Regions from separate parts of the Lysinibacillus sp. GW823-FHT02G10 genome, predicted to be linked through region 3. Evidence: riboswitches for the same ligand, from Rfam matches in the RefSeq annotation. Region 3 holds a riboswitch; each other region holds the start of a gene.
The links. A riboswitch is a leader RNA that binds a small molecule or an ion and turns the genes downstream of it on or off. The one in region 3 is predicted to bind S-adenosylmethionine.
Positions count from the first base shown of each region.

Region 1: linked by a shared signal. The riboswitch ahead of AC1RFD_RS16415 (MetQ/NlpA family ABC transporter substrate-binding protein) and the one ahead of AC1RFD_RS03075 (YezD family protein) in region 3 are both predicted to bind S-adenosylmethionine.
Region 2: linked by a shared signal. The riboswitch ahead of AC1RFD_RS14410 (methionine ABC transporter ATP-binding protein) and the one ahead of AC1RFD_RS03075 (YezD family protein) in region 3 are both predicted to bind S-adenosylmethionine.

Region 1 covers NZ_JBXAJI010000005.1:168,203-179,304, reverse strand. Annotated here, with positions in the region: gene AC1RFD_RS16445 (glycine C-acetyltransferase) at 1-1,181, shown strand, start outside; gene AC1RFD_RS16440 (CaiB/BaiF CoA transferase family protein) at 1,313-2,509, opposite strand; gene AC1RFD_RS16435 (alpha-hydroxy acid oxidase) at 2,506-3,666, opposite strand; gene AC1RFD_RS16430 (enoyl-CoA hydratase/isomerase family protein) at 3,681-4,460, opposite strand; gene AC1RFD_RS16425 (methionine ABC transporter permease) at 4,474-5,145, opposite strand; gene AC1RFD_RS16420 (methionine ABC transporter ATP-binding protein) at 5,138-6,163, opposite strand; gene AC1RFD_RS16415 (MetQ/NlpA family ABC transporter substrate-binding protein) at 6,271-7,101, opposite strand; SAM riboswitch class I at 7,190-7,294, opposite strand; gene AC1RFD_RS16410 (PPC domain-containing DNA-binding protein) at 7,417-7,920, shown strand; gene AC1RFD_RS16405 (pyridoxal phosphate-dependent aminotransferase) at 7,963-9,132, opposite strand; gene AC1RFD_RS16400 (carbon-nitrogen family hydrolase) at 9,229-10,023, shown strand; gene AC1RFD_RS16395 (PucR family transcriptional regulator) at 10,076-11,102, opposite strand, start outside.
Region 2 covers NZ_JBXAJI010000004.1:80,723-91,824, reverse strand. Annotated here, with positions in the region: gene AC1RFD_RS14460 (5'-3' exonuclease) at 1-500, shown strand, start outside; gene AC1RFD_RS14455 (C39 family peptidase) at 591-1,094, opposite strand; gene AC1RFD_RS14450 (thioredoxin family protein) at 1,151-1,495, opposite strand; gene AC1RFD_RS14445 (3-hydroxyacyl-CoA dehydrogenase/enoyl-CoA hydratase family protein) at 1,849-4,233, shown strand; gene AC1RFD_RS14440 (acetyl-CoA C-acetyltransferase) at 4,283-5,455, shown strand; gene AC1RFD_RS14435 (acyl-CoA dehydrogenase FadE) at 5,582-7,366, shown strand; gene AC1RFD_RS14430 (arsenate reductase family protein) at 7,550-7,906, shown strand; gene gcvH (glycine cleavage system protein GcvH) at 7,988-8,368, shown strand; gene AC1RFD_RS14420 (toprim domain-containing protein) at 8,460-8,801, shown strand; gene AC1RFD_RS14415 (thioredoxin family protein) at 8,816-9,127, shown strand; SAM riboswitch class I at 9,184-9,287, shown strand; gene AC1RFD_RS14410 (methionine ABC transporter ATP-binding protein) at 9,370-10,398, shown strand; gene AC1RFD_RS14405 (methionine ABC transporter permease) at 10,388-11,056, shown strand.
Region 3 covers NZ_JBXAJI010000001.1:613,554-624,655, forward strand. Annotated here, with positions in the region: gene AC1RFD_RS03040 (general stress protein) at 1-166, shown strand, start outside; gene AC1RFD_RS03045 (hypothetical protein) at 282-638, opposite strand; gene AC1RFD_RS03050 (DMT family transporter) at 775-1,674, opposite strand; gene AC1RFD_RS03055 (LysR family transcriptional regulator) at 1,808-2,689, shown strand; gene AC1RFD_RS03060 (phosphopantothenoylcysteine decarboxylase domain-containing protein) at 2,761-3,435, shown strand; gene AC1RFD_RS03065 (TetR/AcrR family transcriptional regulator) at 3,538-4,140, shown strand; gene AC1RFD_RS03070 (DUF418 domain-containing protein) at 4,124-5,218, shown strand; SAM riboswitch class I at 5,389-5,484, shown strand; gene AC1RFD_RS03075 (YezD family protein) at 5,555-5,710, shown strand; gene AC1RFD_RS03080 (flavin reductase family protein) at 5,801-6,286, opposite strand; gene AC1RFD_RS03085 (VOC family protein) at 6,436-7,221, shown strand; gene AC1RFD_RS03090 (amphi-Trp domain-containing protein) at 7,592-7,870, opposite strand; gene AC1RFD_RS03095 (cold-shock protein) at 8,016-8,216, opposite strand; gene AC1RFD_RS03100 (formate--tetrahydrofolate ligase) at 8,430-10,109, shown strand; gene AC1RFD_RS03105 (hydantoinase/oxoprolinase family protein) at 10,560-11,102, shown strand, end outside.

The DNA of each region.
Region 1 (11,102 bases), on a different contig from region 3:
TATTGAATGCATTTTTAGATGAAAACCTACAAGCCTTACATGAACAGGGCTTATACAATGAAATCGATCCAGTAGAGGGAGCAAATGGCCCAATTATTCAGGTCCGTGGCAAAAATCTTGTTAACTTATCCTCTAACAACTATCTTGGTTTAGCAACAAATGAAGAATTAAAGCGTATTGCCAAAGAGACAATTGATAAATACGGTGTTGGAGCAGGTGCTGTTCGTACAATCAACGGGACACTTGACTTGCACGTAAAATTAGAAGAAAAGCTTGCTGAATTTAAAGGAACAGAAGCGGCTATTTCTTATCAATCTGGATTTAATTGTAATATGGCAGCTATTTCGGCTGTAATGGATAAAAATGATGCCATTCTATCTGATCAATTAAACCATGCCTCTATTATTGATGGATGTCGCTTATCAAAGGCAAAAATCATCGCGTTCAATCACTCTGATATGGAGGATTTACGTGCAAAGGCAAAGGCAGCAAAGGAATCAGGTTTATACAATAAAATCATGGTTATCACAGATGGTGTCTTCTCAATGGATGGTGATATTGCTAAATTACCTGAAATTGTGGAAATAGCTAAAGAGTTTGATTTAATCACGTATGTGGATGATGCACATGGTTCGGGTGTAACAGGTAAAGGAAAAGGAACTGTGAAGCATTTTGGATTAGAAAAAGAAATTGATTTCCAAATTGGTACATTATCAAAAGCCATTGGTGTAGTAGGTGGCTATGTAGCAGGTAAGAAAAATTTAATTGATTGGCTAAAAGTTCGCTCACGCCCATTCCTATTCTCAACAGCATTACCACCAGGTGATGTAGCCGCTATTACAGCAGCCGTGCAAATGCTGATTGATTCAACAGAGCTACACGATAAGCTGTGGGATAATGGTAATTATTTAAAAGCGGGGCTTGAGAAGCTTGGCTTTAATATTGGTGCGTCTGAGACACCAATTACACCATGCATCATTGGGGATGAAAAATTAACACAGGAATTTTCAAAACGTTTATTTGAAGAAGGCGTTTATGCAAAATCAATTGTCTTCCCAACAGTTCCAAAAGGTACAGGTCGCGTTCGGAATATGCCAACAGCGGCACATACAAAAGAAATGCTTGATGATGCAATTGCGATTTACGAGAAGGTTGGTCGTGAATTAGGCGTTATTCAATAAGAAAAAGGCTTCCTCATGAATGGGGAAGCCTTTTTTGCATGATAGAAAAGAAAAAGTGAAGGATAGAATCAAAAAAGTGACCGATAGAAGCTTAAATCTAATTGATAGCGATCTAAAAATAGACAATTTCTTTATTTTGCCCCAATTATTTTGCCTGCCTTGAGCTGTTGAATAGCTTGATCAGAAATATTTAATGCCTGTAAAATTTCTTCATTATGTTGTCCTAAAGTGGGTGCTGCACTTGTTAGCTGTCCAGGTGTTTGTGAAAACTTAGCTGGGAAGCCCAATGTTCTCATTGGTCCAGCAGTCGGATGCTCATAGGACAGTACCATGCCACGCTCTAGTATATGAGGGTCATTCAATGTTTGGTCATAAGAATAGATTGGACTAGATGGTACACCATGCTTATCTAATAGTTCGAGCCAGTAGATAGCCTTATGCTTAATTAGCTCGCTTTCAATTTCTGCTTCCAGCTCCCTCACATGTTGGGCACGTGAATAGTTGGTAGCAAAGAGAGGATTGTCTAACCAATCAGGTCGATTGACAACCTTTGCCGCAAAAATCTCCCATAGCTTTTGATTGCCAGCACCTACTAGAATATAGTCATCCTGTGTTTTGAAACCTTGATAGGGCGCAGACACACGATGGGCGGTTCCTGTTCGCTCAGGTAACTCACCCTTTCCGAAGTAAGCAGCGGCCTCCCAAACAGTCCACGCAAGACCTGACTCCACTAAGGACACATCAATATATTGACCTTCACCACTACGAAGCTTATAAATATAGGCCATTAAAATCGATTGTAAGGCTGTTTGTGCAGCAGCAATATCATTCACCGCAAAGCCAACCTTTACAGGTCGTCCATCTGCTTCACCTGTCATATGCATTAAACCACTCAGACCCTGAGCCATAATATCATAGCCACCCTTTTGACTATAAGGACCTGTTTGACCATAACCGGAAATAGAGCAGTAAATTAGGCCAGGATTGATGGCTTTTAATGTGTCATAATCAATACCCAGCTTTTTCGTGACACCTGGTCGATAATTTTCCACAAGTACATCAACAGATTGAATCAATTCTTTAAATAAAGTCAGTCCTTCAGTCGTTTTTAAATTGATGCAGACACCTTTTTTATTACGATTAACCATCATATACATATGACTTTCTTCATTAACGAATGGACCCATTGTACGGGTATCGTCTCCATTTGGGTATTTTTCAATTTTGATAACTTCTGCACCCATATCTGCTAATACCATGGTGCAATAGGGACCTGCTAAGACTTGTGATAAATCGATAACCTTTAATCCTTGTAATGCTTGTTTCATTTACCCTCAGTCCCATCCTGTTTGACTAATGTGATGTTGCGTAATCCTTTGACAGAGGTAGCACCGGCTAATGCGATAGAAACCTTTAATTCATCATAAAGATTGGTCATCACCTTTTGGACACCTTGTTGTCCCTCAAGGGCTAGTCCATAGACGAAAGGACGTCCAATTGCAACTGCATTCGCTCCTAAAGCAAGTGCTTTTAAGGCATCCATGCCACGATATACACCACTATCTAATATAATAGGAATTTGTCCATTCACAACTTTCACAATAGCAGGAAGGGCATCAAGTGAACCAATCACACCATCTAATTGACGGCCACCATGGTTTGATACAATAATGCCATCAATACCATTGTCGATAGCATGTTTTGCATCTTCAGGATGTAAAATTCCCTTCAATAATATAGGAAGGTTGGTACGTTTTTTTAGCTCTCGAACATGTTCCCAATTAAGTGTTGGGTGGAAGACATTTTGCAAGACACCTTGTACGTAGGACTCGAATGAATCATCAGGTAAAGTGGCTGTAAAAACGGGATCATTCATATAATTTCCTCTTGCATAGCCTAGCTTCAATGGTGAAAATTGATTGCGTACATCTTCTTCACGCCAGCCTAGCATTACGGTGTCGACAGTTAAAACGATCGCTTCAAATCCAGCTCCCTCCGCACGTGCAGCCATGCTAAAAGCAATTTCTTCATTAGTAGACCAATATAATTGAAACCATTTTGTTGCAGAAGGCGCAGCTTGAGCAACTTCTTCAAGAGCAAAAGTGGACACAGTGCTTTGTATATAAGGGATATTTAAAAACTGGGCGGCACGTGCAACGGCAAGCTCACCTTCATCGTGAACCATTCCGTTCATGCCCACAGGAGCAAAAAGCAAAGGAGTTGGATATGTTTTACCAAACAAATGAACCGATGTATCAACGTTTGACACATCATTTAAAAATCGGGGAACAATGGAATACTTCTCAAAAGCTGCACGATTATTGCGCAGTGTTTGTTCACCGCCAGCACCTGAACGGATGTAGCCAAAAGGGCCAGCTTCGATTTTTTCCGCTACGGCCTTTTCTAAATCTGCAAAGCAAATGGGGAAGGGGACTTGTGCAGTTATATTTTTTAAGAGTAGATCGCCATCAGTTATGTTTGTCATCGTTACTACCTCACTTATTTATTGAAAATAGGCTTTCTTTTATTTAAAAAGGCTTGAATACCTTCGTTATAATCGTCTGAACTAAATGAATCCAAAACTAACTGTGCCAGCTCATCGTTTTCTTCAATTTCACCATCAACAATTGCTTGGATAATTTTTTTGATGCCTGCGTTTGCAATGGATGATTTACTTAATAAATGTTCAGCGAATTGCAATGTCGCCTCATCAATTTCCTCTGGTTCGTGTAGGGCCGTGATTAAACCAATGTTTTTTCCTTCTTCAGCTGTAAAAATAGTAGCTGTGTACAAAATTTCCCTTGCCTTAGCGACACCAACAATATTGATGAGACGTTTCGTGCTTTCTAAATTATAGACAATACCTATGTTTGCAGCGGTAATGCCTAGCTTACTCTTAGGCGTTGCTATTCTAAAATCACAAGCATTTGCTAACTCTAAGCCACCACCAATTGCTAAGCCCTGAATCATAGCAATTGTCGGGTGTGGAAATTTATAGAGAGCATCGATCGCCTTTAGAGCCAATTCATTATAGGCTTTGGCATTGTCTGTAGCATAACGAACATCTAAAAACTCGCTAATATCTGCACCAGAAGAAAAGGCTACTTCATTGACACCGCGAACAATTAAAAGTTTGATGGAAGAATCTATACGGAGCAGCTCTAGTTGGTCTACTAAGGCTTGAAACATTGCCCTTGATAAAGAATTCCGTTTATCCGGGCGGTTTAATACTAACGTTGCAATATAGCCATTTTTCTCTACATAAATTTCGTTTGTCATCTTCATTCTCCTCTTAATCTTTTTTCAACTTCGCGGCGAAGCGGTTACCAATGGATTGAATGCTCTGCACAAGGATGATTAAGATAAAGACAGTTGCATACATCACATCAACCTCATAGCGCAAATGACCATAACGATAGGCAAGGTCACCTAAACCGCCAGCACCAACCATTCCTGCCATTGCTGTTGCACCAATTAATCCTATTGTGGCAATTGTTAAGCCTAAAATAATAGATGGTCGCGCTTCACGTAATAGGACATGCCAAATGATATGGCGACGTTTAATACCCATGGCTGTGTAGGCTTCTACTACTCCGGAATCCACTTCTAAAAGCGCAGACTCCATCAGTCGTGCAATATAAGGAGCTGTGTAAACAACTAGTGGAACGATTACACCTTTAACACCAATTGTTGTACCTACAATTAACTTGGTAAAAGGTAAGATGAAGAATAGTAAAATGATAAATGGAACAGAGCGAACAATATTGATAAATAGATTAAAAAACTGATAGAAAAATTTATTTTCAAAGGATTGTCCTGGTCGTGTTAAAACGATTAATAGCCCTAATGGAATGCCAATCAGAATGGAGAAAAATAATGAAATTCCGACCATTTGAAATGTTTCGATAATTGCTTTGCCAATAACATCTGACCAATCTGTAAAGAAGCTTTGGATACTACTCATTGAACGCACCTCCTAATTCTTCCACTGCCACGCCATTTTCTGAAAAATACGTTAACGCCTTTTGGACAATCTGCGTTTCGCCATGTAAATGCACCACAATATTGCCGACAATACCGTTTTTTAATTCAATAATATTAGCTGTTAAAATATTTGGTTGCACATCATATACCTTAGTGACTTCTGCTAATAATGGCTTACCAGTACTTTCACCAAGGAATGTTAAACGGATTACACTTCCTGAAACATTTAATTGCTCAATAAGAGAAGGGGATAAATTACGTTGTGAAATTGTATTCAAAAACTTTCGCGTTGTAGGGTGATTCGGTTTCGCAAAAAGTTCAATCGCTGTGCCAAATTCCACAACTTTCCCTGATTCTAGAACAGAAACCTCATCGCAAATTTTTTGAATTACATTCATTTCATGTGTGATGAGCAGAATCGTAATGCCTAATTCACGATTAATTTTTAACAACAATTCAAGAATGGCTTCCGTTGTCTCAGGATCAAGTGCACTTGTTGCTTCGTCACTAAGTAAAATCTCTGGTTCCTGTGCTAAGGCACGTGCAATAGCCACACGCTGTTTTTGACCACCTGAAAGTTGATTTGGGTAACTATCTAGTTTATCTGTTAAACCGACAATTTCAGCATACTTAGCTACTCGGTTTTTTACTTCCGCCTCTTTATAGCCTAGTAGCTTTAAGGGAACTGCAATATTATTGTAAACTGTTGCTGTTTTTAAGAGATTAAAGTGCTGGAAGATCATCCCGATTTTTTGGCGTGTTTGACGTAATTTGTGAAGAGAAAGGGTCGTAATGTCTACATTGTCTATCACTACTTTTCCTGCTGTAGGACGTTCTAGTAGATTAACGCAACGAATGAGTGTACTTTTACCAGCACCACTATAGCCGATTACACCATGAATTTGTCCCTTTTTTACGTGAAGGTTGATGCCATCCACAGCTTTTATGATGCCTTTTTTCGATTTAAATTCTTTTGAGATATTTTGTAATTGAATCATGCGATTGTTTGCTCCTTTCTCAACCTTCTAAAAAGCAAGAATCTGCTCGTCTTCCCATTGGGGAATTTCAGCAGATTCTTCGGCTTTATAGAAGCTTTCTGAACATATTACCAGCTAGGGATTACAGAACCTTTGAATTCCTCTTCGATGAATTGACGCACTTCGTCAGATTGGTAAGCCTCAACGAACTTTTTAATTGTTGGATCATTTTCATTTTCAGCACGTACAACAATATAGTTCACGTATGGAGAATCAGTAGATTCCAATAAAATAGAGTCATCTTTAGGGTTAATGCCAGCCTCTAGTGCAAAGTTTGTATTAATAGCTGCTACATCTACTTCACTAAGTTGTTTAGGAATTTGAGCTGCCTCTAATTCAATGAATTTTAAATTCTTTTTGTTTTCTTCTACATCACGGATCGAGGCTGTTAAGTCTGCACCCTCTTTTAACTTAATATAGCCAGCTTCCTGTAAAACAAAGAGGGCACGTGCTCCATTCGTTGGGTCATTTGGTAAGCCAAACGTTGCACCGTCAGGAATGTCATCAAAGGATTTATATTTTTCTGAGTAGATACCCATTGGATTTAAAATCGTCTTGCCCACTGGTACTAAGTCTGTATCATGGTCTTTATTAAATGTATCTAGGAAAGGCTCGTGTTGATAGCTGTTCGCATCAAGATCACCTTCAGCTAAGGATGTATTAGGTAAAACATAGTCAGAAAATGATTTTAGTTCTACTTCTAGCCCATTTTCTTTTGCTACTTTAGCGGCTACTTCTGCAATTTGTTCGTGTGGACCAGAAGTGACGCCTACAACGATTTTCTTTTCATCAATTCCTTCAGCTTGGCTTTTACTATCTTCTTTAGAGCCACAGCCTGCCAAAGCTGCTACTAATGTTAAACTTGCTAAACCTACTAAAAATTTATTTTTCTTTTTCATGAAAATACCTCCAAGATTGTTTTTATCGGTTTTTTGAAAATAAAAAAACTCTCTTACAAATTAAGAGAGGCTCATGAAAAGATGTCCTCTCTTATCTATCAAACGAAGATCGTTTGCAGGATTTAGCACCTTCCTATAAAAAGGAGGTTGCCGAGCTTCATAGGGCCAGTCCCTCAGCTACTCTTGATAAGAGATTTATAATATTTTTTTGTAATTCCGATAGAACTAATATAATTTATAGGGTATAGTAAGTCAATAAATAATTTTTAAATTTTTTATATAATTATAATATTTCGACGCAAAAGAGGGATAACAATGTCTGTAAGAGTTAATTATGGTATAGGTTCATTTGGTAAGGTTATTAGTGCTCGTTTTCTAACGGGAACAGATATCATTGAAGGAATTGAAGCGCTTTGCGAAGAGAATAGTATAGAGTCAGCAACAATTGTAAGCTGTATTGGCAGCTTTCAAAAAAGTAGCTTTGTTTATTTAGTGCCAGATGCAACAGTTCAAATTCAAGTTCGTTTTAGTGATGTGATTGAAAAAGAGGGACCATTAGAATTTATTCAAGGTTCAGGTGTGGTGTGTAAGCGAGAGGGTGGATATGAGACACATTTCCATGGTTCTATGAGCGATCAATGGGGTGTTGTATCAGGTGGGCATTTAATAAAAGGAGGCAACCCTGTTATTACTGCTGACATCGTGTTGGCAGAGGTACAAGGGATTCAACATATTCGAAAATGGGATGATGAAACAGGTCATGTTCAATTTTATCCATTAGAAAATGGTTTAGGGCAACCAAGGAAAATTGAAAAATAGTAATAATCCTGTAGCTAGGGATAGCTACAGGATATGGCGTCATTATCTTTTAAACAATTGTAATTGCTCGATTCTATGGATTGCTTCACGTAAGCGCTCCTCACTAACCAGCAATCCTACGCGAACATAGCCTTCACCATATTGACCGAAGCCATTACCTGCTGCTACAGCGATATCAGCTTTTTCGAGCAAAAGATCAGCAAACTGTTCACTTGTATAGCCTAATGGTACAGGGAGCCATGCGAAGAAGGAGCCTTTTGGAGCCGTAACATGCCAGCCAATTCTTCGAGCTTCTTCAATGAGTACATTGCGGCGACGCTCATAAGTAGCTCGTAGTTCATCCGCACATTGCTGGGAAGCCGTCAGTGCTACTGCTGCGGCTTGTTGAATGGCAGGGAATTGACTACAAAACAGATGATCCTGAATTAGATTAATAGCAGCAATAATCTCGGCATTCCCTACAGCGAAGCCTATACGCCAGCCAGCCATATTATAGGTTTTCGATAATGTATACATTTCAACTCCTACTTCTTTTGCACCCTTTGCTTGAAGGAAGCTAAATGGTTTATTACCGTCAAATCCTATTGCCCCATAAGCAAAATCATGTGATACGATAATATTGTGCTCCTTCGCAAAGCGAACGGTCTCTTCAAAAAACGCAAGTGATGCTGTACCACCTGTAGGGTTGTTCGGGTAATTTAAGTAAAGAAGCTTTGCTTTTTCTTTCACTTCATCAGGTAATGCATGATAATCAGGTAAGAAATCATTTTCAGCAAAAAGGGGCATTACTTCAAAATTGACGTCTCCTAGTACAACACCTGATAGGTAATCTGGATAGCCAGGATCTGGTAAGAGCATCGTGTCACCAGGGTTTAACACAGCTAAAGGTAGCTCAACTAGACCAATTTTTGTTCCACCAAGAATCGCTACCTCTGTATCTGGATTTAGTTCTACCTGATATTCACGTTGATAAAAGTCCGCAGCAGCTTGGCGTAATTCAGCGAGACCTCTAAATGGTGAATATTTGTGGTTTTGAGGATTTTCAGCTGCTTCCTGTAATGCTTGAATGATGTGAATAGGCGTTGGCTGATCGGGATTTCCTTGCCCAAGGTTAATGACATCACGCCCTTCTTCTAGAGCCAAGTTTACTTTTTGAACGAGTGCTGCAAAAAATTGAGTGGGTAGTTGCTGTAGTTTTTTAGAGAATTCCATGCATGATCACCTTTTTCAGAATATAATAATTATTATTGAAGAATATGAAGCAAATAGTATTACTTTTTCTGTTAATTGTCTAGAGGAGGAATAGAGATGAAAATCGGTTGTATTCAATTAAATATTGGCTTTGGCAAAGTTGAAGAAAATTTTGAACGTGCCGAGGATAAGATTCGTGAAGCTGCAAAAAATGGGGCAGAAATCATAGTGTTACCTGAAATGTGGAATACAGGCTATGCTTTAGAGAAACTACCTGAGCTAGCAGATATCAATGGTGAGCGGACAAAGGCCTTTTTGGCTAAACTTGCTAAGGAACTTGATGTACATATTGTAGGGGGCTCTGTTTCAACAAAGAAAGGCGATAAATTTTATAATACGATGTATACCTTTGATCGTAATGGAGAACTAGTTGGGGAATATAGCAAGGCACATCTTTTCCGTTTAATGGACGAGCATCTTTACTTGGAAGCAGGGGATGAAATGAATCGTTTTGCTTTAGATGATATTGAAGCTGCTGGTGTCATTTGCTATGATATTCGCTTCCCAGAATGGTTACGTGCACATGCATTACAAGGAGCAAAGGTATTATTTGTACCAGCGCAGTGGCCAACTCCGAGGATTGACCATTGGAAAACGTTGCTACAGGCTCGTGCAATTGAAAATCAATGCTTTGTGATTGCAGTAAATCGTATTTCGAAAAAGGTAGAAAATTTTAATGGGCAGTCTATGATTATTCAGCCTTGGGGAGAAGTATTATGGGTAGGTGCTGAGGACGAGGAAGTAGCAGTGATCGATGTAGACTTTTCTATTGTCGATGAAGTACGTGGAAGAATTCCTGTTTACGATGATCGTAGACCTGGATTGTATCACGATGTAGTTGTGAAAAGGTAATAAAGGGCACGCTTAGGAGGGGAGATAGCCTTTTAAGCGTGCCAACTTTTTTCTAGCTCTTATCCTCGATCAATGAATTGGCTAGTAGCATAAATTCAAGTGTAATGCGGTTATGCCCGTTCATAAAATTTTTACCAAGTAAACTTTCAAGCTTTTTTAAGCGGTGATAGAGTGTTTGACGAACAATAAACAATTGATTCGCTGTTTGCTGTTTAGAGCCATTTGTTTGTAAATACACCTGCAATGTTTCGAGAAGCTTACTATTATATTTTTCATCGTATTCAATAACGGGCTGTAAATAGTCGTAAATCACTTCCTGTAAATCCACCTGCATTTGTAATTTATAGATTAAATGATATAAATGCAGATCATCATAAAAGAACGAGGACGTTTGTACTTTTCGACAAATATATAAGGTTTCTAGTGCAGTTTGATAACTTTTAGGAATTTCATCCACATCACAAACGACCTTCCCAATAGCTATCTGATAACCTTGTGTCTGCTGCTTTTTATAAAATTCAGTTTTGACCAAAGAGGAAAACATGTTGTTTAGCATATCACGAATGGCTTTACTATCTTTGGTATGCAGTAAAATAAAAATAACATAGCTTTTTCTTTCAAATAAAAATGGAATAAAGCCATGTTGCTCAAAGAGATTACGATAATAAAGCTTACTATAGACTACATCCTCCTGCGCCTTTGTCAACGTATTAGGAGAAGCCAAAATAAAGACAGTGCCACTGGATTGTGTATAGTTAGTATAATGTGTAACGATAAATTTATAGATTTCCTCCTTAGATAGTTTTTGATCAATCCAATCAGCTAAAATCGAAGCATCCTCAATATTCTTTTTTTCCTCAATATAGAACTCTCGCATTAAAAGCTGTGCCAACGCTGTTGCCGTGCGATCTAATATTAATAATTCAAATTCGGAGAAAAGCCCATCTTCTCGATAAATTGATAAATCGGCATAATGTTGATCAAATAGAAAAATAGGCTCATGTTTAAATTGCTGAGACGATGTATTCAATGTTAGGAATTGCTGCCGCTTTTTATGAACCATATTCGGGAAAAAGACA
Region 2 (11,102 bases), on a different contig from region 3:
AGGCAGACATTACGGTCATTAGTGGTGATAAGGATTTACTTCAGCTTTTAAGGCCATCTACAGAAATTGCGTTTATGAAAAAGGGCTATACAGAATACGATATTTATACACATGCTCGCTTTAAAGAAGAATATTGTATTGAACCTTCACAGTTTGCACAGGTGAAAGCCTTTATGGGTGATTCAAGTGATGGCTATCCAGGTGTGAAAGGGATTGGCCCAAAACAAGCGTTAACGCTTATTCAAACATATGGCTCAATAGACAAAATACTGGCATCACTCGGTGAATTGAAGCCAGGTCAAAGAACAAAAATTCAAGATAATTTAGATATGTTGCAGCTATCACATGAGCTTGCAACGATTCAAACCAATGTACCAATTGACGCTGATTTTACAAGCCTTGTGTTACCAACTTACGAACCACATATTTTTAAAGCAATAGAAGAGCGTGGCTACACACTAATTGCCAAGCACGCCCGTTCTTTGTATTCGCTTATTTAATCAATCATCGCAGAGTATAGTCATATGCTCTGTTTTTTTTATTGTAAGGAAAAGAATAGAGAGCAAAAAGAAGGCTAATCGATATTTGCTCTAGTAAGGAACCATTTTCACGAAGGATAATACCTTTTCGTTGTCTTTATAGAGAGCCTGACGAATTTGGCTATCACGTTGTGGACCACCATTATCATGGAATATTAGCCATAGCTCATCATTTTTTATCTCATAGCCTATAAGCGGTACCCAATGATAAGCAAAGGTTGATTTTTTATCACGCCACTGAAGGCTAAAATAGCGATCAAAACGCATAGCAACTGGTCGACCTGCGTCAATTTCCTGTAGAGCTTCCTTTAATGAACATGTTCGAATATCCCAAGTTGGAAGCAATTGACGAAGATTGTGAATCAGTCTCCATTTGAATAAGCCAATTTTTGTACCACCAAGCAGTTTATATAGCTCATTAATTGAAGGAGCTGACTCATTTAAAAATTTTAAGATGACATGAATCGTAGTAGGTCCACAGGCAGAATTGCGATAGCTTGGTGCAATGGAAATCTCATATTGTGAAGCCCCTCGTAGTGCCAATTGTTGACGCATAATAAACTCCTTTCAAAAAGAGCTGCATTTCAAGAAGAAATGCAGCTCTCTCGCCATTATTGTTGAGCAGATAAAAATTCTGTTACTTGCTGAGGTGTTTTTGCATTTGCACTATGTAAGTGTGCAAGTTTTTCACCATTTTGGAAAATCAATAGACTTGGAATTCCCATAACATCGTACTTATCAGCGATTTCTGGAAGCTCGTCTCGGTTTAGCTCATACCAATCATATTGGTTGTACTCTTCAATGATTGGATCGATGAACATATTCATACGTGTGCAATCAGGACACCAGCCAGCATAAAATTTCACTAAAACTTTTTGGTCGCCAGCGATTAATTCGTTAAATTGTTCTGCAGTAGTAATAGTTTTCATTAAGTATTCACTCTCCTTGCTTTCCATTCTACACATTTTTCTCGCAATCTGAAAGTTTTCTGTTTGGCCGTTTCAATCGCTACTTCTTGTCCTTTTTTAGCTCGTTAAAAACAAAAAAAGATGTATACTGCAAAAATAATTCTTGAAAAAAGATTGCTAAATTAGACAAAATAATCTACACTAAAAACAGAAAAGTAGTTTTATCTTCATTCATTGAGAAGTGTCATTTTGAAGCGAAGATAAACCTTAGTCGTGCTTGGTTGAGTGGAGGGAATCTCATTCAACAAAAGGACAAAAAATTCACTAAGGAACACTTGATATTTTTTTGGCCAAAAAATGAATGGCTATTCATTCAATGGGAGAATAAGGGGGAATTGCTTGTGACTTACAACATTAAAAAAGCAGCTGTTCTAGGTTCTGGGGTGATGGGCTCTGGAATTGCAGCACATTTAGCAAATATCGGTATACCAACATTACTATTGGATATAGCACCGAAGGAACTGACGCAAGAGGAAGAAGCAAAAGGCCTTTCTTTAGAGCATCCAGCTGTTAGAAATCGTATTGTAAACGGAGCTTTGCAAAAGTTATTAAAGCAAAAGCCAGCACCACTTACTTCTAAGAAAAATTTATCACTACTAACGGTTGGCAACTTTGAGGATGATCTAGGGAAACTAAAAGACGTCGATTGGATTATTGAGGTTGTTGTAGAAAATTTATCAATTAAACAAAGTCTTTACGAAAAAATTGATGCTGTTCGTACACCAGGAACAATCATTAGTTCAAATACATCAGGTATTAGCATTAATGCGATGGCAGAGGGGCGCTCAGATGATTTCCAAAAGCATTTTCTTGGCACACATTTTTTCAACCCACCTCGCTATTTAAAATTATTAGAAGTGATTCCTGCCAATACAACTGCACCTGAAGTAGTTAGCTTCATGAAAACGTTTGGGGAAGATGTGCTTGGTAAAGGAGTTGTACTTGCAAAAGATACACCAAACTTTATTGCCAACCGCATCGGAACATATGGTTTACTTATCACTTTACAGGAAATGTTAAAAGGTGGTTACTCTGTTGGTGAGGTAGACTCTGTAACAGGTCCGCTTATCGGCCGTCCAAAGTCTGCAACTTTCCGTACGCTAGATGTAGTTGGTTTAGATACATTCATTCATGTAGCGAAAAATGTTTACGATCAAACAACAGGTGAGGAGCAGCAAGTATTTGCAGTACCTGAATTTTTACAAAAAATGGTCACAAACGGTTGGCTAGGAGCAAAATCAGGTCAAGGTTTCTTCTTAAAACAAGGAAAAGAGATACATGAGATTGATCCAGCAACCTTAACGTATAGTCCAGCCAAAAAATTAAAAACACCTTCTATTGAAATGGCAAAACAAACTCGTGGATTGGCTAATAAAGTGAAGGCGTTAACCTATGCAAAGGATCGTACAGGCGAGCTATTATGGGGGATTTTTGCACCAACGCTCCTTTATTCTGCACAGCTACATGGGGAGATTGCAGATGATATCGTAGCCATTGATAACGCGATGAAATGGGGATTCGGCTGGCAACAAGGGCCATTTGAGATTTGGGATGCTATAGGCGTAAAAGATTCTGTGGCGAAAATGGAGGCTGAGGGCCGAGAGGTGCCTGCTTTTGTCAAAGAGATGTTAGCAAATGGCGTGGAGACATTCTATACAGAATTAGACGGAGATTTAGCTTACTATAATGGTTCACAATATGTGAAAGTGCCAGTCAATGAAAAAGAGATTAATTTAAAACGTTATAAGAAAAAGCATGGTGTGATTAAATCAAACACAGGTGCTAGTTTAATAGATTTAGGGGATGGAATTGCATTACTGGAGTTCCATTCGCAATCCAATGCAATCGGCTTGGATATTATTCAAATGATTAACTTTGCGGTAGATGAAGTAGAGGCTAACTATAAGGGCTTAGTCATCGGTAATCAGGGGAAAAACTTCTGTGTTGGGGCAAATCTAGGAATGATTTTGGTAGAAGCACAGGATGATAATATATTTGAGCTAGATTTCGTCATTAAAGCATTCCAAGATGCTATGCAGAAAATTAAATATTCACGTAAGCCTGTTGTAGCAGCACCGTTTGCCATGACATTAGGCGGGGGAGCAGAGGTTTGCTTACCAGCTGCACATATTCAAGCAACAATGGAAACATATATGGGCTTAGTGGAAGTAGGGGTTGGATTAATCCCAGGTGGTGGCGGAAATAAAGCACTCTATCAGAAATTCCTAAAGGGCTTACCAAACGGCGTAGAGGTAGACTATCAACATATTGCTAATAAAGTATTTGAAACAATTGCGATGGCGAAGGTTTCAACATCTGGTGAGGAAGCACGTGAAAATAATTTCCTAAACTTTGCGGATGGTATTTCAGTTAATCCAGATCATCAATTGTATGATGCGAAGCAGGCGGCATTAGCACTTTACGAAGCGGGCTATCAACCACCTGTACCAACAAAAGTGCCAGTGGTCGGTGCATCAGGCTATGGTACATTACTCATCGGTGCGCAAGGGATGTTTGAGTCAGGCTTTATTAGCGAACATGATTTAAAAATTGCTAAAAAATTAGCTTATGTTATTGCAGGTGGAAAGGTTCCGTACGGCACATTAGTCGATGAGCAATATTTATTGAACTTAGAGCGTGAGGCATTCCTTAGTCTTGTTGCTGATCCACTATCACAGCAGAGAATGCAACACATGCTGTTAAAAGGTAAACCACTTCGTAACTAATTGACGAAATAGATCAATCTTGCACATGAAACAAAGGGGGATTAATACGATGCGTGAAGCCGTTATTGTAGCAGGAGCACGAACTCCAATTGGAAAAGCAAAAAAAGGTTCTTTAGCAACAGTAAGACCAGATGATTTTGGTGCTGTTGTAGTCAAGGAAACATTGAAAAGAGCAGGCTATGAAGGGCCAATTGATGATTTAATTTTAGGCTGTGCAATGCCAGAAGCAGAGCAAGGAATGAATGTAGCACGTAGTATTGGGGCACTTGCTGGATTACCAGATACAACGCCTGCTCTGACAATCAATAGATTTTGCTCATCAGGTTTACAGGCAATTGCTTATGCAGCAGAGCGAATTATGCTAGGACACTCAAAGGCTATTCTTGCTGGTGGTGTAGAATCCATGAGTATGGTGCCGATGGTAGGGAATACACCACGTTTAAATCCGACTTTAGCAGAAACGGCTCCACAGTATTATATGGGCATGGGGCATACAGCTGAGGAAGTAGCTCGTCAATATAATGTTAGTCGTGAAGACCAAGATGCTTTTGCTGTTCGCTCGCATGAGCTTGCTGAAAAGGCAATTAAAGAAGGTAAATTCAATGATGAAATTGTACCAATTGAAGTGGAACAGCATTACGTAGACGATAACAATAAACCACAAGTGAAAAAATTCACATTCAGTATGGATGAAGGTGTACGTCCAGGTACATCAGTTGAAGGTTTAGCCAAACTACGTCCAGCTTTCCACGTAAAAGGCAGTGTAACGGCGGGCAATGCCTCTCAAACTTCTGATGGTGCAGCAGCTGTACTAGTAATGGATCGTGAAGAGGCTGACAAGCAAGGACTGACACCAATGGCAAAATTCCTAGGCTTTGCAGTTGGCGGTGTACCTCCTGAAGTAATGGGTATCGGGCCTATCGTGGCAGTGCCAAAAGCGTTGGAAATTGCAGGTTTATCCATCGAAGATATTGATTTATGGGAAATCAATGAAGCATTTGCTTCACAGTCATTACAGGTGGTACGTCATTTAGGCATCGACCAAGAGAAAGTCAATGTCAATGGTGGAGCGATTGCATTAGGTCATCCACTAGGCGCAACGGGAGCTATTTTAACATTAAAGCTAATTCATGAATTGAAGCGTCAAGGGAAGAAATATGGTGTAGTGACAATGTGTATTGGTGGCGGCATGGGTGCTGCTGGCGTATTTGAAATTCTATAATTTTTGCTAGATCAGCTTGAGGTGTACTGTTTACGGTTGCCTCCGAACATTGTATACGTCAAGCTTTTCTATACATGATCATTAGGGGAATCAACTAACAAAAAGATATATTGGGAGGAATTAATCATGACTGAAAAAACAACTGATTTCATTAAAGGCGGCGGATTTCTTATTGAAGATGTGGAATTAGATCGTGTATTTACACCGGAAGATTTCACTGACGAGCATAAAATGATTGCTAAAACAACAGAGGAATACGTTACAAATGAAGTTTTACCAGTAGTGGAAAATTTAGAGCACCATGAATTTGAGCATTCAGTGCGTCTCCTAAAAAGTGCAGGCGAATTAGGCTTACTTGGAGCAGATGTGCCTGAAGAATACGAAGGGCTAGGATTAGACAAAGTTTCTTCAGCTTTAATCGCTGAAAAAATGTCTGTTGCAGGTGGTTTCTCTATCACACATGGTGCTCACGTTGGTATTGGGTCATTACCAATTGTTCTATTCGGTAATGAAGATCAAAAGAGAAAATATTTACCTAAGCTTGCTTCAGGTGAATTAATCGCTGCCTATGCATTAACAGAGCCAGGTTCAGGTTCAGATGCTCTAGGTGCAAAAACTACTGCAAAATTAAACGAAGCTGGCACACATTATATTTTAAATGGTGAAAAACAGTGGATTACGAATGCAGGCTTTGCTGATGTATTTGTGGTCTACGCAAAAATTGATGGCGATAAATTCTCCGCCTTTATCGTAGAACGTGCCTACAATGGTGTTTCAGTTGGTCCTGAAGAAAAGAAAATGGGGATTAAATCATCATCAACTCGTACATTAGTATTGGAAGATGCCGAAGTACCTGTAGAAAATCTATTAGGCGAAATTGGTCGTGGGCATATCATTGCGTTCAATATTTTAAACATTGGTCGATATAAACTAGGCGTGGGCACAATTGGCGGATCGAAACGTGCATTGGAGTTAGCTATTCAGTATACAAACCAACGTCAGCAGTTTAAGACAAAGCTTTCTGATTTCAATCTGACAAAAGAAAAATTATCAACGATGGCTTCTCAATTGTATGCTTCAGAATCATTAAACTATCGTACTGTGGGCCTATTTGAGGATCGCTTAAGCCAATTAAGCCTAGAAGAGCAAAAGCAAGGTAAAGTAATTGCAGGAGCGATTGCTGAATATGCCATTGAATGCTCTATTGCTAAAGTATTCGGTTCAGAAACTTTAGACTATATTGCTGACGAAGCTGTCCAACTTCATGGCGGTTATGGCTTTATGGCTGAATATGAGGTAGAGCGTATTTACCGTGATTCTCGTATTAATCGAATTTTTGAAGGTACAAACGAAATTAACCGCATGATTGTACCTGGCACATTTATGAAAAAGGCGCTAAAGGGTGAGCTACCATTATTACAAGTTGCCCAAAATTTACAGCAAGAGCTGCTTATGCTAATGCCAGAGGATATCGGTACAGAGCCGTTAGCACAAGAAAAATATTTAGTGAAAAATGCCAAGAAGATTGCTGTATTAGCTGCAGGATTAGCAGCACAACGCTTTGGTGCAAAGCTTGATCAAGAGCAAGAAGTATTGGTAAACATTGCGAATATAGCTAACCAATTATTTGCAATGGAATCAGCTGTCTTACGTACAGAAAAAGCAATTGCTCGTGACGGTGCTGAAAAAGCACATCAAAAATTGCTATACACACAAATTTTCTGCCAAGAAGCATTCGCAGAAATCGAAAAAGAAGCAAAAGACACAATTCTTGCTTCAGCGGATGGCGATGCAGCCCGTATGACATTATCTGCACTGCGTAAGCTAACGCGTAATAATCCATACAATTTAATTGCGAAGAAGCGTGAGGCTTCCGTTAAATTAATTGATGCTGAAAAATATATTGTATAATAGTGCAAATTTAACCTAGCTATCTGCAAAAGATAGCTAGGTTTTTTATATGAGATGGATAATCGTAAAAGGAGCGGATAAATTTGCACAACTGGTGGATAAACTTACAAAAAAGAGTGAAGTTCACCATTGAAAACAACTATGATGGTATACTACAGAAAAAGACAGAAGAGGAGCATTGTAATGACGATTCAATTTTTCCATTATCCGAAATGTACAACATGTAAAAAGGCACAGAAGTGGTTAAATGAGCATGAGGTTTCCTATGAAGAGGTACATATCGCAGAGCAACCTCCGACTAAAGAAGAACTAACAGCTATTTGGCAAGCTAGTGGACAGCCTTTGAAGAAATTTTTTAATACCTCAGGCATGAAATATCGTGAGCTTGGCTTAAAGGACAAGTTAGCGGAAATGACGGAGGATGAGCAGCTTGAGCTACTTGCTTCAGATGGCATGTTAATGAAACGTCCCATCGTGACAGATGGAAAAAAAGTTACTTTAGGTTTTAAAGAAGTAGATTTTGAGCAAGCTTGGAAATAACCGTATTAAACCTTGTATTTATAGGAGAAGTATGGCACACTGAAAGTGAATATATTACATATTTATGGAGGGGTTTTTTGCATGAGCACACCTAAAGACTTACGATACTCTGAAGAACATGAATGGGTAAAAGTAGAAGATGGAAAAGTACGTATTGGTATTACTCACTTCGCACAATCTGAATTAGGAGATATCGTATTCGTTGAGCTTCCACAAGTTGGCGACGAAATCAAAACAGATGATCCATTCGGTAGCGTAGAATCAGTAAAAACTGTTTCTGAATTATATGCACCAATCTCAGGTACTGTAGTTGAAGTAAATGCAGATTTAGAAGATAGCCCAGAATTCGTTAATGAATCACCATATGAAAAAGCATGGATGATCGTTGTTGAGCCTGCTGACGCATCAGAAGTTGAGAAACTAATGACAGCAGAGCAATACGAAGAAATGATCGCTGAATAAGACAAGCCATAATCGAAAAACGTCGGAAACTACCGGCGTTTTTTGTTATATAATGACTTATAAGTGGGGATCTCTAAATGGAGGTGGCGTAATGTTCGAGGGAAAATGCTTGATAGTAGAAGGGCGCTCAGATAAGCTACAAATTGAGCCTATTTTGAATGAGAATGTTACAATACTATGTACGAATGGTACAATTGGTGTGCATCAATTAGAAGAACTACTGGATCCCTATGAGGGCTGTGAGCTATTTACTTTTTTTGATGCAGATACTTCTGGTGATAAGCTACGTGCATTAATGGACAGACATTATCCAGAGGCTGAGCATCTGCGCACAATGCCAACATACAAGGAAGTAGAAACGACACCAAGAAAAGTGCTAGCAATGATCTTACTGCGTGCACATTTTTCAATCCATAATGAATATATTTTGTAAGGTTGCGTGAGTAAATGGAAGAATGGTCAATAGAGCAGTGGGAAGCGGCTAAACAGTCGGGAGAGAAAACTGCATTTTATTTATATACACCGATGTGTGGAACGTGTGCAGTGGCATCTAAAATGATGTCCATTATTGAGCAATTACTGCCACAGCTACAAATTGGTAAAGCAAATATCAACTTTTTGGAACACATAGCTTATGAGCATCAAATTGAAAGTGTTCCATGTCTACTCATCAGTGATGGCGGAAAAGTGACAGAAAAGATTTATGCTTTTCAATCCGTACCATTTTTATATGAATTGTTAAAAAAATCAATTGACTGAACTTTACTAGCGTGGTAAAGTATCAAATATATTACTAAAACATTAAATATATCGAACTCTTATGAAGAGTGGCGGAGGGAAGTGCCCTATGAAGCCCGGCAACCATCACAATGTGAAAAGGTGCCAAATCACCCAAAGATTTTTCTTTGAAAGATGAGAGAACGGTTTAACGTATCATACGTGACCCCTTCTACTTGTCTGTGAGTGAAGGGGTTTTCTATATGAGAAAAGGAGTATTCGCTATGATCCAGCTTCAAAATATTACAAAGAAATACAAAACAGCAAATGGCGAATTAACGGCAGTCAAAGACGTCAACCTTACTATTAATAAAGGTGAAATTTTTGGCATTATCGGCTATAGTGGTGCTGGTAAAAGTACCATGATTCGTTTATTAAACGGTTTAGAGAAACCGACAGCAGGAACAGTAACGGTGAACAATCAAGAATTTTCATCGATAAAAGGGCAAAAACTTAGAGCAGCTAGACAAAAGGTAAGTATGATTTTCCAGCATTTTAATTTACTTTGGTCAAGAACAGTTGCCGAAAATATTGCATTCCCTTTAGAAATCGCAGGCTTCCCAAAGGCTCAACGTGAAGCGCGTGTGAAGGAATTAATTGCCCTTGTAGGCTTAGAAGGGCGCGATAAGGCATATCCATCCCAGCTTTCTGGGGGACAAAAGCAGCGTGTAGGAATTGCACGTGCATTAGCGAATAATCCAGAGGTTTTACTATGTGATGAGGCGACATCCGCACTCGACCCTGAAACAACGGATGCCATTCTTGATTTACTCGTAGATATAAATGAACGCTTAGGCTTAACAATCGTCCTGATTACCCACGAAATGCATGTCATCCGCAAAATTTGTCATCGTGTAGCGGTGATGGAGGCAGGCGAAATTGTGGAACGTGGTGAGGTATTACAAGTCTTCCAAGCCCCACAGGCGGCTATTACTAAGAAGTTTGTATCTCAAATTACAGACACTAAGGAAACACAGGATACGGTAGCACAAATTAAAACAAACTATCCAACTGGACAACTTGTCAAATTGATTTTTGTTGGTGAAAAAACAGAACAGCCTGTCATCTCACATCTTGTGAAACAATTTGATGTAGAAGTAAGTATTGTTCACGGAAATATTTCGCAAACAAAAAATGGTGCATATGGTACATTGATTGTGCAAATTGATGGCTCTCAGACAAACGTCACTGAAGCCCTTCGTTATTTAAATACAGTGGAAGTACAGACGGAGGTGATTGAAAATGCTAACTAATCTCTTTCCGAATGTAGACTGGGAAAATATGTGGCAAGCTACGTATGAAACTTTATACATGACAGCTATATCAACGGTTGTGACATTTATTCTTGGGTTAGTCATTGGTATTGTTCTATTTTTAACTAGCCCCAATCAGTTATGGGCAAATAAAATCGTTAACTTTTTAACAGGATCACTCGTTAATATTTTCCGTTCCATTCCATTTATCGTATTAATTATTTTATTAATTCCATTTACGAAGTTTTTACTAGGTACAATTCGCGGTGCCAATGCGGCGTTACCTGCTTTAATTATCGGTGCAGCACCGTTTTATGCTCGTATGGTATTAATTGCGTTACGTGAAATTGATAAAGGTGTGATTGAAGCAGCCCGTTCAATGGGAGCAAAAACTTCTACGATTATTTGGAAAGTATTGGTTCCTGAATCATTACCAGCTTTGATTTCTGGTATCACTGTAACGGCTGTTGCTCTTGTAGGATATACAGCGATGGCAGGAATTATTGGTGCAGGTGGTCTTGGTAACTTAGCTTTCTTAGACGGCTTCCAGCGAAATCGCCAAGATGTGACATTAATGGCAACTATTTTGATCTTAGTAGTCGTATTTATTATTCAATGGATTGGTGATTTAATTACCGAGAAAATTGATAAACGCTAGCAAGAAAAAGGGGTTATTCCGGTTTTTACCGCTAACATATTTTAAA
Region 3 (11,102 bases):
TTACTATGCGCATCTTGTAGAACAAGGAAGTATTGTCTTATATGCAGAACATGAGGATGACGTCGATACACTCCAAACATATCCAGAGACTGCTGAAGAGCAAGAGGAGCGTTTAAGAAATCAACAGCGTATGGCAGAAGCAGAGCAATATAGAAGATTTTTATAATGAATCAAACTAACGAGATATGACTATTCCTTGCTAGTTTGAATATAGACAAAGTCGATTGTTTCGACTTTGTCTATTATTTTATCTAGCATTTCTTGAAAAGAAGGGCTATTTTTTAAATGCCATCTTTATATTTAGAAATGTTATTTTTCGTATTTAGTATTGAGAGAATAGGATCACTTGTTTTCTTTTTAAAAGGTTGCGAAAGCAGGTCTTGTAAATTAGTAGATTCTCTCATATCAAGGCTTTGTTTGGTTTCCATGAGGAGAACCCTTTGTCCTGTTGGTTTGACAAGGTATTGACGTACATAGCCATTTTCGTATCTGACCTCAATTTTCGATTTGTTCTTTTTTTCGTCTTCCTCTTCACGGCCACCGACATGTCTCATTAAATCCAGTAGGTTTTGTGTTTGAATTGGTTGATTATCCTTGGTTGGTAAATAATATGACGTATGTAAGGTTTGAATTTGCATGTATGAATCTCCTTTATTTTCGTCCCTGTAAAAGTTATACTATTTTACATGTAATCGTGCTATAAATTCAATACATAGTAGAAAAGGAAGCTTGAGAAATAACTCTCAGCTTCCTTTTTTATTCATATGCACTATATTATTGTATGACTTTTTCCTGTGCATCCTTTTTCATAAAACGTAATACATGGAAATGCTCTAATTGTGCTACTAAATTCCCTATAAGAATGAAGCTGCCACCAATCATTAATTTCATTGTTATGCCTTCTCCGATAAACATCATGGCAAACATAGCGGCAAAAATTGGTTCTAAGGAGAATATAAGACCTGTATGTGTAGCAGAAGTATACTGTTGTGCAACAGTTTGACCAACAAAGCAAAACGCACTACAGATGATGCCAAGCCCTAAAATAGCAATCCAGGATATCGCTGAATTTGGCATTGTTGGTGTTTCGAATAGAAAGGTTAACACAAGTGCATAAATTCCAGCAAAGCCAAGCTGATAAATTCCGTATGAAATGGACTCTACATTTCGTGTGAATGAGCTATTTAAAAGTAAATAAATTGAATAACATAACGCAGCAATTGCTACTAATAAATCACCTTTATGGAATGTGAATGAGCCGTGTGCTGTTAAGACGGTAATACCAATCATGGTACAAATGATCGCAAAGCTAACTGCTCGAGAAGGTAATTTTTTTTCAATAAAGCTGCTGAAAATCGGCACTAACACGACCGTTAGGCTCAAGATGAAGCCAGCATTTGAAACAGAAGTAGATTGTAAACCAAATAAACTTAACGCGAACACAATGAATAATAAAAATCCTTGAATAGCCGCATATTTTAATGTTTTACCATTTACTTTGATCATCCGTTTGTAAAAAATAAGTCCTGCTACAAAAAATGCGATGATACAACGTAATGCCACCACATTATAAACTGCCAACGTTTCTAGCCCCATGACCATAAAGGTATAAGAGAGCCCCCAAAACATTGTGACAATAACCATCAATACATTTGCTTTTCCTTGGATACTCATTATGTTCACCTACCATCTGTGTACTAAAACAGTTTTATACTAAAAATTACTATATATCTTGTATTGTGATTAGTAAAACGAATGTTTATAATGAATAGGATTAAAAAAATTCATGTATATAGAGGGATTGCGGATGAGCTTAGTGAAATATGAGATTTTAACAAAGGTGGCAGAGGTGGCAAGCTTTACAAAAGCAGCTGATGCGCTAGGGTTAACACAATCTGCTGTGAGTCATGCCGTGTCGAGTTTAGAAAAAGAGTTTGGCTTTGCGCTCATTCATCGAAGTCGTGTGGGTGTGACATTAACGAGTGAGGGACAAACAATGCTAAGGGCAATGCGTCAGGTTTTGGATGCTCAGGAATTATTGCAACAGGAAGCAGCTCACATTCATGGCGTGACACGAGGTAAGGTTCGAATTGGTGTGATATCGAGTATTTCTTCCAATTGGATGCCAGAAATTGTTCGAATTATGGATAATCAATTTCCAGGGATACAGGTGGAGTTACGAGAGGGAGATTACTATGAAATTGAACAATGGCTTTTAAGTGGTGAAGTAGAAGCAGGATTTTTGAATGGTCAAAAGTCAGAGCAATATCAGTTCACTGAGCTCCAACAAGACCCATTATTATGTATTGTTTCGGATAAAAGTCCATTGTTTGATAAGACAGAAATTGATATCGTAGATTTAGAGGATATGCCATTTATTATGACTTCCTATAAAGGGACAAATGATGTCAAGGTGCTATTAGAGCAATATCATGTTAAGCCGAATATCCGCTTTGAGCTTTCCGAGGAGGTAGGGATTCTTTCCATGATTTCTCATCATTTAGGGATCAGTATTTTACCTCAGTTGGTTATTCAAAATTTACCGCCAACATTGAGAGCGATTCCGTTAAAGCAAGGTGGCTACCGAACGATTGGTATTGCCATGAAACACCATGCTTCGCCCGTCACAAAGAAATTTGCAGAGATATTAAGTGCTTGGCTAAAAGAACAAAACAGCTCCCTAAAATAGTGGCTATTGAAGCCTATCCTTACATTACGTTAAAATAGTATTTGTATATATTTCAGAAAATAGGTGAGTGTATGTGGACATTACAGGGCAAAACCGTACTCATTACAAGTGGGGGAACACTTGAAAAATGGGATCGTGTACGAGGTCATACGAATTTATCAAAAGGCACAATGGGGTGTTATTTAGCAGAGGCGGCGCTGGCTGCTGGCGCTAACGTAGTATACATGCATGGTTACTTTGCACAGCTCCCAGAAAACCAAAATGATATGACATTGATACAATTTGAAGGCATAGAGGATTTAGGACAAAAGGTGCGTCATGCAGTTCAACAACAACATGTCGATATCGTTATTATGGCGGCTGCGGGCTCTGATTGGGTCATTGACAAAGTATATGATCAATCAGGTAATTTAATGGAGGAAACGGGGAAAATGCCTTCTGACGAACCACCTATTATTCATTTTAAAAAAGCACCAAAAGTATTAGGTCAAATTAAGGGATGGCAACCGAATGTAACGTTAGTAGGCTTTAAGCTCGAAGCAACGAATGATGAGGAATTCTTGTTAGCTCGTGCCAGACTGCGTATGGAAACAGCCAATGCACAATTTATGGTAGCAAATAGCTCTCAGTCTTTATATGGGGGGGATGAACCTCATTGGATTGTACCTGCTGATGGACAGCCTCTTAAAGTAATGGGCAAGCAAAAAACAGCAGAAGCTTTAATGATGTATTTACAAAATCAATAAATGTGAACTGTGTAGAGAAATATTTCTACACAGTTTTTTCTTGTCTAAAAGGTTAGCATCCTATAATATTTACTTAACGGTCGGTAAAAAAGGAGGGTAATAATGGGAAATAAAGAACAAACTTTTCACAAAATTATAGAAATTGCTTATGGGATGTTTGCGGAAAATGGATTTGAAAAAACAAGCTTAGCAATGATTGCTACAGAGGTCGGTATTTCAAAACCAGCCATTTACTATTATTTTCAATCAAAGGATCAATTAATCGCTTTCATATTTGATGAATTGTATAAAGAAATTCAACATGATGTTGCTGTGGATTATAAAGAGCTTTCTTCTGCTAATTTTAAGGAGGAATTACTTAAGCTAGGCTATAAATCTATTGAGGCACAGGACAAGGACCCTTATTTTAATAAAATATTTAATCAATATGTACTATTAGCGGCCCGCGATGAAAACTATAAAAGACAATTAGTAGAGCTAGAAACCAGCTTTTTAACGAGCTTTGTTGCTATCCTACGATATGGCGTACAGCTAGGCGTGCTAGAGGATACTCCCCATATAGAAGCGAAGGCACAAATGCTAGCCCTCGTCTATGATAATATCGGTAATTTCATGTTAACAGGCAACCAATTGAACTATAGGGCTATTTGGAAGGAGGCTGTACATAGCGTTATCCAAGGGGGCAAAGATGACAAAAAGAAATGATGATCGGCGCATTGAAGGTCTTGATTTTGCAAGAGCTCTCGCCATGCTTGGCATGTTCATTGTCAATTTTGGCGTCATAACAGGTTCTACAACGAATGGTTCAACATGGTTAATTGCCTTCCAACATCTTTTCGAGGGACGTGCTTCGGCCGTATTTGTCATGCTAGCAGGAATAGGGACAGCCTTAATGACTCGTCAGGCTAGAGAGAGTAAGGACCCAATCCTTCTTCGTCAAAATCGACTTACTTTGTGGAAGAGGGCGCTTTTGTTATTTACGATAGGGATAATTTTATATGCAATCGGCTGGACAGGAGATATATTACATTATTATGGCGTGTATATGTTTGTTGCTGCTTGGTTGATTGCCCAATCCAAGAAAATGATGATCTTCATAATCGGTGCCATCCTTATCCTTTCACAATGGCTTCAAATTCAATTTAGTTACCTTGCTGGTTGGCATCCAACATATGTGCTACTAGAGTATCTTGATTTTTGGACACCAGCAGGATTTATAAGAAATTTGATGTTTAATGGCTATCATCCACTATTCCCCTGGATTTGCTTCTTTCTGATAGGTATGGTAATGGGCACATTAGATTTAACAAATCATACATTAAGAAAAAACTTACTGGTGATAGGTTTATTGTTAGTCATCATGACTGAGACTTGTTCAACGTTATTCATTAAGATGACAACCATTCATTTATTAGATGTAGAGAGTGCATTGTATTTATTTGATACAGGACCGATTCCACCGAATATGATGTATGTCCTATCTAATTCGGCTTCGGCTATTGTCATCATTGTTGGCTCCATCTATCTTGTAGAGACATGTAAAAATAAAGTTATTCAATCTTTCATATTAACAGGACAAATGTCTTTAACGCATTATGTTGGCCATGTTGTTATAGGCATTGGAATACTAATTATTTGCCAAAAGCTGGAGAACCAAACACTTGCTTTTTCCATGCTGTATGCCTGCTGTTATTTTTTAGGATGTGTCGTTGTTTCTGTATGGTGGAGGACTAAACATCATCGAGGCCCACTTGAATTCATGATGAGGAAATGGAGCTTGTAATAAATTAATGGATTGCCATCTATTTCTCACTGACTAGGCATAAAATACTTTAGGTTTAGGGAGTCTTTTAATCTAAACGACATATTGCATAGTATTCAACTAGGTTTTCTAATATTTTGTATTGACATTCCTATAGCAGAATTATAGAATTATTTTCAAGAAACGCAGTACTCTTATCAAGAGAGGTGGAGGGACTTGGCCCAATGAAGCCTCGGCAACCGAACAACAGGTGCCAAATCCAACAGATGGTGTCTGAGAGATAGGAGGGGCTATCAATCAGTTTGATGCGTTGGCCTCTTTATGAACAATAAGGATAAAAAAGAAGGGGTGTATCGTATGGCTCAGTCAGTAAAAGTAGATGATAAGAAACTAGAGGCAATTGCGAAGGCGATTCAAAATCTTGAATTTGGTGAAGTGCATATTACGATTCAAGATGGTGTGATTGTGCAAATTAATAGGCTTGAAAAGCAGAGATTTCCGCAGAAAAAATAACAATGATTTCAGTAGAACTTATGTCAAACGGCCACCTATAAGCATGAAGGATTTCCTGTGCTTACAAGTGGCCCTTTTTTTGTGTAAAGACTAGCTATAAAAGCTTTTTGGTATGGGACCGATATGACGGCGATGATAAAGCAAAGGCTCTTTTTGAGCATTTGTAATGTCTACGACCTGCCCAATAAAAATGGTATGGTCGCCAGCATCGATTTGCTGAAATGTTTTACATTGTAAATTAGCTGCTGTATCATGTAAAATCGGTAGTCCTAAAGAGGAAGTTGACCATTTTGCTTGTGCAAAGCGATCAGGGATTTTACTGGCAAATAGTGTACATAAATGCTCTTGATCACTCGCTAAAATATTGACCGCAAAATTTGGCGCAGTCGTGAAATAAGGATGGAGCTGAGATTTTTTATCGAGTGACCACAAAATAAGGAGCGGGTCGATTGAAACAGATGCAAAGGAATTGACGGTTAAGCCAATCGGTTTTGTGTCATGACATGTCGTGACAACTGTTACGCCTGTAGGATAATTACCTAATGCCAATTTAAAAGCAGCTACTAAATCTGTCATTCAAATCACCTCTTTATGAAATTAGTGAACGGAGTTTGTAGGTAAACGAAACTTTTTTTCATATCCTACTAGTAACTCCTTTTCTTGAGTAAATTTTAAACTAATCAAACATACAGGTAAAGGTAATGGGGAAAGAAAGGGGAATGGCCATGACTTTATATTTTGATCATTTGGTTCATCAAGTGGAATCACCAGAAAATATAAAGGTTTTCTTCAATAAACGAAATGTCCATACAGTGAATGGTGGGCAGCACACGATGTGGGGGACTTATAATACGTTAAGCTACTTTGGCTTAAGCTATATTGAACAAATTGCTATCTATGATCGTGATTTATTTGAGCAAGCGGCACAATACCCATATTCCCTACATTATACGTTTAAACGTGATCAAGAGCGCCAGGGATTTTCTCGAATTGCTCTGCGCACAAAAAATATTGAGGAAGAGGGTCGACGCTTGCGAGCATTGGGCTATGAAGTATATGGACCAGATGCATGTAGCAGAACAAGACCAGATGGCACTGTGGTAGAATGGAAGCTACTGCATTTTGGTAAGCCAGATCTGCCAATTGATTTTCCATTTTTGATTGAATGGGCGGAGGAAGATGAAGAACGTTTGGTTCAATTAAAGGCAAGTGGTGCCATTGATGTCAAACAGGCTATAACGATGGAATCCGTCCAATTCTACGTCAAGGACATGCAGGCAACAGTTAAGCTGTGGCAAGAGGTGTTACAGCTACCAGTGCCTACGCAATATGAGCAGTATTTGTCACTACAGCTACCGAATATGCGCTTAGATTTCTATGAGGAAGAGAGCGCGATGACAATTACACTTGGTCATGTCAAAGAGGGACCATTTGGTGTGACATTAAAGGATCCTAAACGAACAAAGGAAACTTTAGTTTGCCCTGGTGCTTTTTATTGGATAAATCGATAAGGAGAAAAGGCTGGGCCATAACTAACTGGGACCTTCATTAAGCCGAATAATCTTTAAATTAACAAACATGATAACTAGAAAAACCGAACTATTCCGAAACACTTCGTAAGCGTTTTAGTGGATAGCTCGGTATTTTTATGGGCTGAAACAATTTTGCTCCCGCCTTTTTACATAAGTATTGAAAAACAAAACCATCAATAGAATTTCTGATGCTGGCTACTTGCTTTCTTGTGGATTTAGCGTTACAGAGGAGACCCTGGAGCGAAATCACCCCCTCACCTTGCTAAAATTTTAGCTAGTGACATGATCTTTAATTCAACAATATGGAAAAATCCACTTCATCAAAAAAGTGGATTTTCGTTGCCAATTATTATTCAATTGTCATTTTTTTCGGTGTTTCTGTACCTGTATACCAATCAAATTCAATTTCAAATGAATGCTTGTCGCCCTTTTTTGTATAGGAGTATTCGATTTTGAGCTGTTCACTTGGGCTGACAACTGTTGGCTCTGTGTCTTGAACAAAAGTGAATTCACCATTTTCTTTAAGCTTTTTTGCAATCGTTTCCAGTGTTGCTGCAAATTCTGCTACACTTTGTCGTTCTTTATGCTTCAAAATAACTTCAGTCATGGGTTTATTTTGTTTTTGCATCGAAATCCCTCCTTACGTTTTGTTACTTCTATTATAACATGGAGGGGGCATTCAGCTTATAAAACAATACAAAAAGCGGATGAAGGAAACGATGCATTTCCTAATCCGCTGCTAATCTGGAACTACACGGATAGTCCCATTACGCTTATAGTTTTACAACATTTGATGCTTGGGGTCCACGATTGCCTTCCACAACATCAAATGAAACCTTTTGACCTTCTTCAAGTGTACGGAAGCCTTCCTCCTGGATGCCCGTAAAATGAACAAATACATCTTCGCCATCATCACATTCAATAAAGCCATAACCTTTTTCATTATTGAACCACTTTACGATCCCCTGTTGCATAAGCATTCGCCTCCAATGCGCTTGAATGTAAAATAAAGTTAAATAAATGGTGCACTCATTGAGAAAATGTGAAAAAATTGCATTTTCTCTTAGAACATACAGGAATTGAACAAATAAGTCAATTGATTGACGAAATGCTTGCATATCTGGCTTTCTTTTTTTTCACAATTAAGACTATAATGGAAATGAACAACATAGAAAGTAGGATGCCAAATGACAACGAAAAATCAACCATTATCAGATTTAGAAATCGCTAGTCAAGCAGTGATCAAACCTATTACGGAAATTGCCAATGCTGCGGGTATTCCAGAGGATGCTCTTGAGCAGTATGGACGCTACAAAGCAAAGATCGACCCATTAAAAATTACTGCTCAGGGCGAGGATGCAAAGGTAGTATTAGTATCAGCTATAAGTCCAACCCCAGCTGGTGAAGGAAAGTCGACTGTGACTGTTGGACTAGCAGATGCCCTTCATCAATTAGATAAGAAGGTGATGGTCGCATTACGTGAACCATCATTAGGTCCAGTCATGGGCGTAAAAGGTGGCGCAACTGGCGGAGGTTACGCACAAGTTATACCAATGGAGGATATTAATTTACATTTTACTGGCGACCTTCATGCGATTACAACAGCTAACAATGCTTTATCCGCATTTATTGATAATCATATCCACCAAGGAAATACACTTAACATTGATCCACGACGCATTATTTGGAAGCGTGTCATGGACTTAAATGATCGTGCCCTTCGTAAGGTAGTGGTGGGATTAGGTGGTCCTGTTCAAGGCATGCCGCGCGAGGACGGCTTTGATATAACGGTTGCCTCTGAAATTATGGCGGTATTCTGTTTAGCAACAAGCATTGAGGATTTACGTGAGCGTATCGCTAGTATCGTGATTGGCTATACTTTCGAGCGTGAGCCTGTCTTTGTGCGTGATTTACAGGTAGAGGGTGCCTTAACACTATTATTAAAAGATGCCTTCAAGCCAAACCTAGTTCAAACATTAGAGGGAACACCTGCTATTATCCATGGTGGTCCATTTGCGAATATTGCCCACGGCTGTAATTCTATTATGGCGACACAAACCGCTCGTAAGCTAGTTGATATTGTGGTGACAGAAGCGGGCTTCGGCTCTGATTTAGGTGCTGAAAAATTCATGAACATTAAAGCTCGTAAGGGAGGCTTTAAACCAAGCGCAGTTGTCATTGTAGCGACAATTCGTGCATTAAAAATGCATGGTGGTGTACCGAAAACAGCGCTTGTAGGTGAAAATGTGGAAGCACTCCTACAAGGAATTGAAAACTTAGCTAAACATGTAGATACAGTTCGTACATTTGGCGTTGAACCAATTATTGCCTTAAATCGTTTTATCACGGACACAGAGGCTGAACTAGAAGCCGTTCTGAACTGGTGTCAAGAAAATCATGTTCGCATTGCCCGTACGAATGTCTGGGAAGAGGGCGGTAAAGGTGGTCTAGCCTTAGCTGAGCAAGTACTAGCTGTGCTAGAGGAAGAAAACAACTTCTCTCCTTTATATGATGTAACAGAGTCAATTGAAGAAAAGGTACGTACGATTGTGCAAAAGGTATATGGCGGGAAAGATGTACAATTTACAGACCAAGCCAAAAAACAAATTGCCCAAATCGAAAAATTTGGTTGGGACTCCCTTCCAATTTGTATGGCGAAAACCCAGTATTCTTTATCAGACCAACCAAGTTTACTTGGTCGTCCAGAAGGCTTTACCATCACAATTCGCGAAGTTATTCCAAAGCTTGGTGCAGGCTTCTTAGTTTGTCTAACTGGCGATATTATGACAATGCCAGGACTTCCAAAAGCACCAGCTGCGCTACGCATGAATGTCGATAACGAAGGACATGCGGTAGGATTGTTTTAACAGAATATTAAAAGCTGCCTACTTAAATGGGCAGCTTTTTTATTGATAATGGGTAAACATGGTTTGTAGGAGGTGACCCAATTCATCGTCTATCTACAATGCAAATATGGTATAAAAGTAAAATTTCGGATGATTCCTTCATCCACCTCTTGAGTAAAAATTCATAAAAATTAATTTTTTTAAAACGATTTTAAGATTCTAGTGAAAACTAGGATCTTTTTTATGTTGCACAAAAATCACGAGAACCTTCCTTATATAAATGTGTTTGGTATTTTTTATCAATAGTTCTCTGATATTGGAAAGATAGAGCGGGTTTTTACAACGAAGGACAATTGTCAAATGAATTTTTATTTAAAAAATACATTGAATTTTCTTTTTCTTTTAAATATAATTTATTTAATTCTAATTCGGAACACTGTACCGATAATAGGAACACGGAGGGATGAAGTCTTGAAAATCGCAACAGATATTGGCGGTACTTTTACTGACCTAGTTTTCACAGATGAAAAAGGAAATCTTCATTTTGATAAGGGACATACGACACCTGGTCACTTTGAGGATGGCATATTAAATGTATTAGGACGACATGTAACGGAAGATTCTTTCATTGAATCATTTATTCATGGATCGACGGTTATCATCAATACATTAACGGAAAGAAAAGGGGGCGTAGTTGGGTTAATTACAACAAAGGGTTTCCGTGATGTTATAGAAATTGCTCGTGGAAATCGACCAGACTTATATAACTTTAAATATAAAAAGCCAGAACCATTTGTAGAGCGTTATTTACGTCAAGAAATTGATGAGCGAATTGATTTTAAAGGAAATATTATGAAAGCGCTTAATACCGAGGAAGTTGACGAGATCGTTTATAAATTTAAGGAATTAGGTGTTGAGGCGATTGCCATTTCCTTAATACACGGCTATAAAAATCCAATTCATGAACAACAGTTAAAAGAAGCCATTTTAAAAATTTGGCCGGAAGTATATATC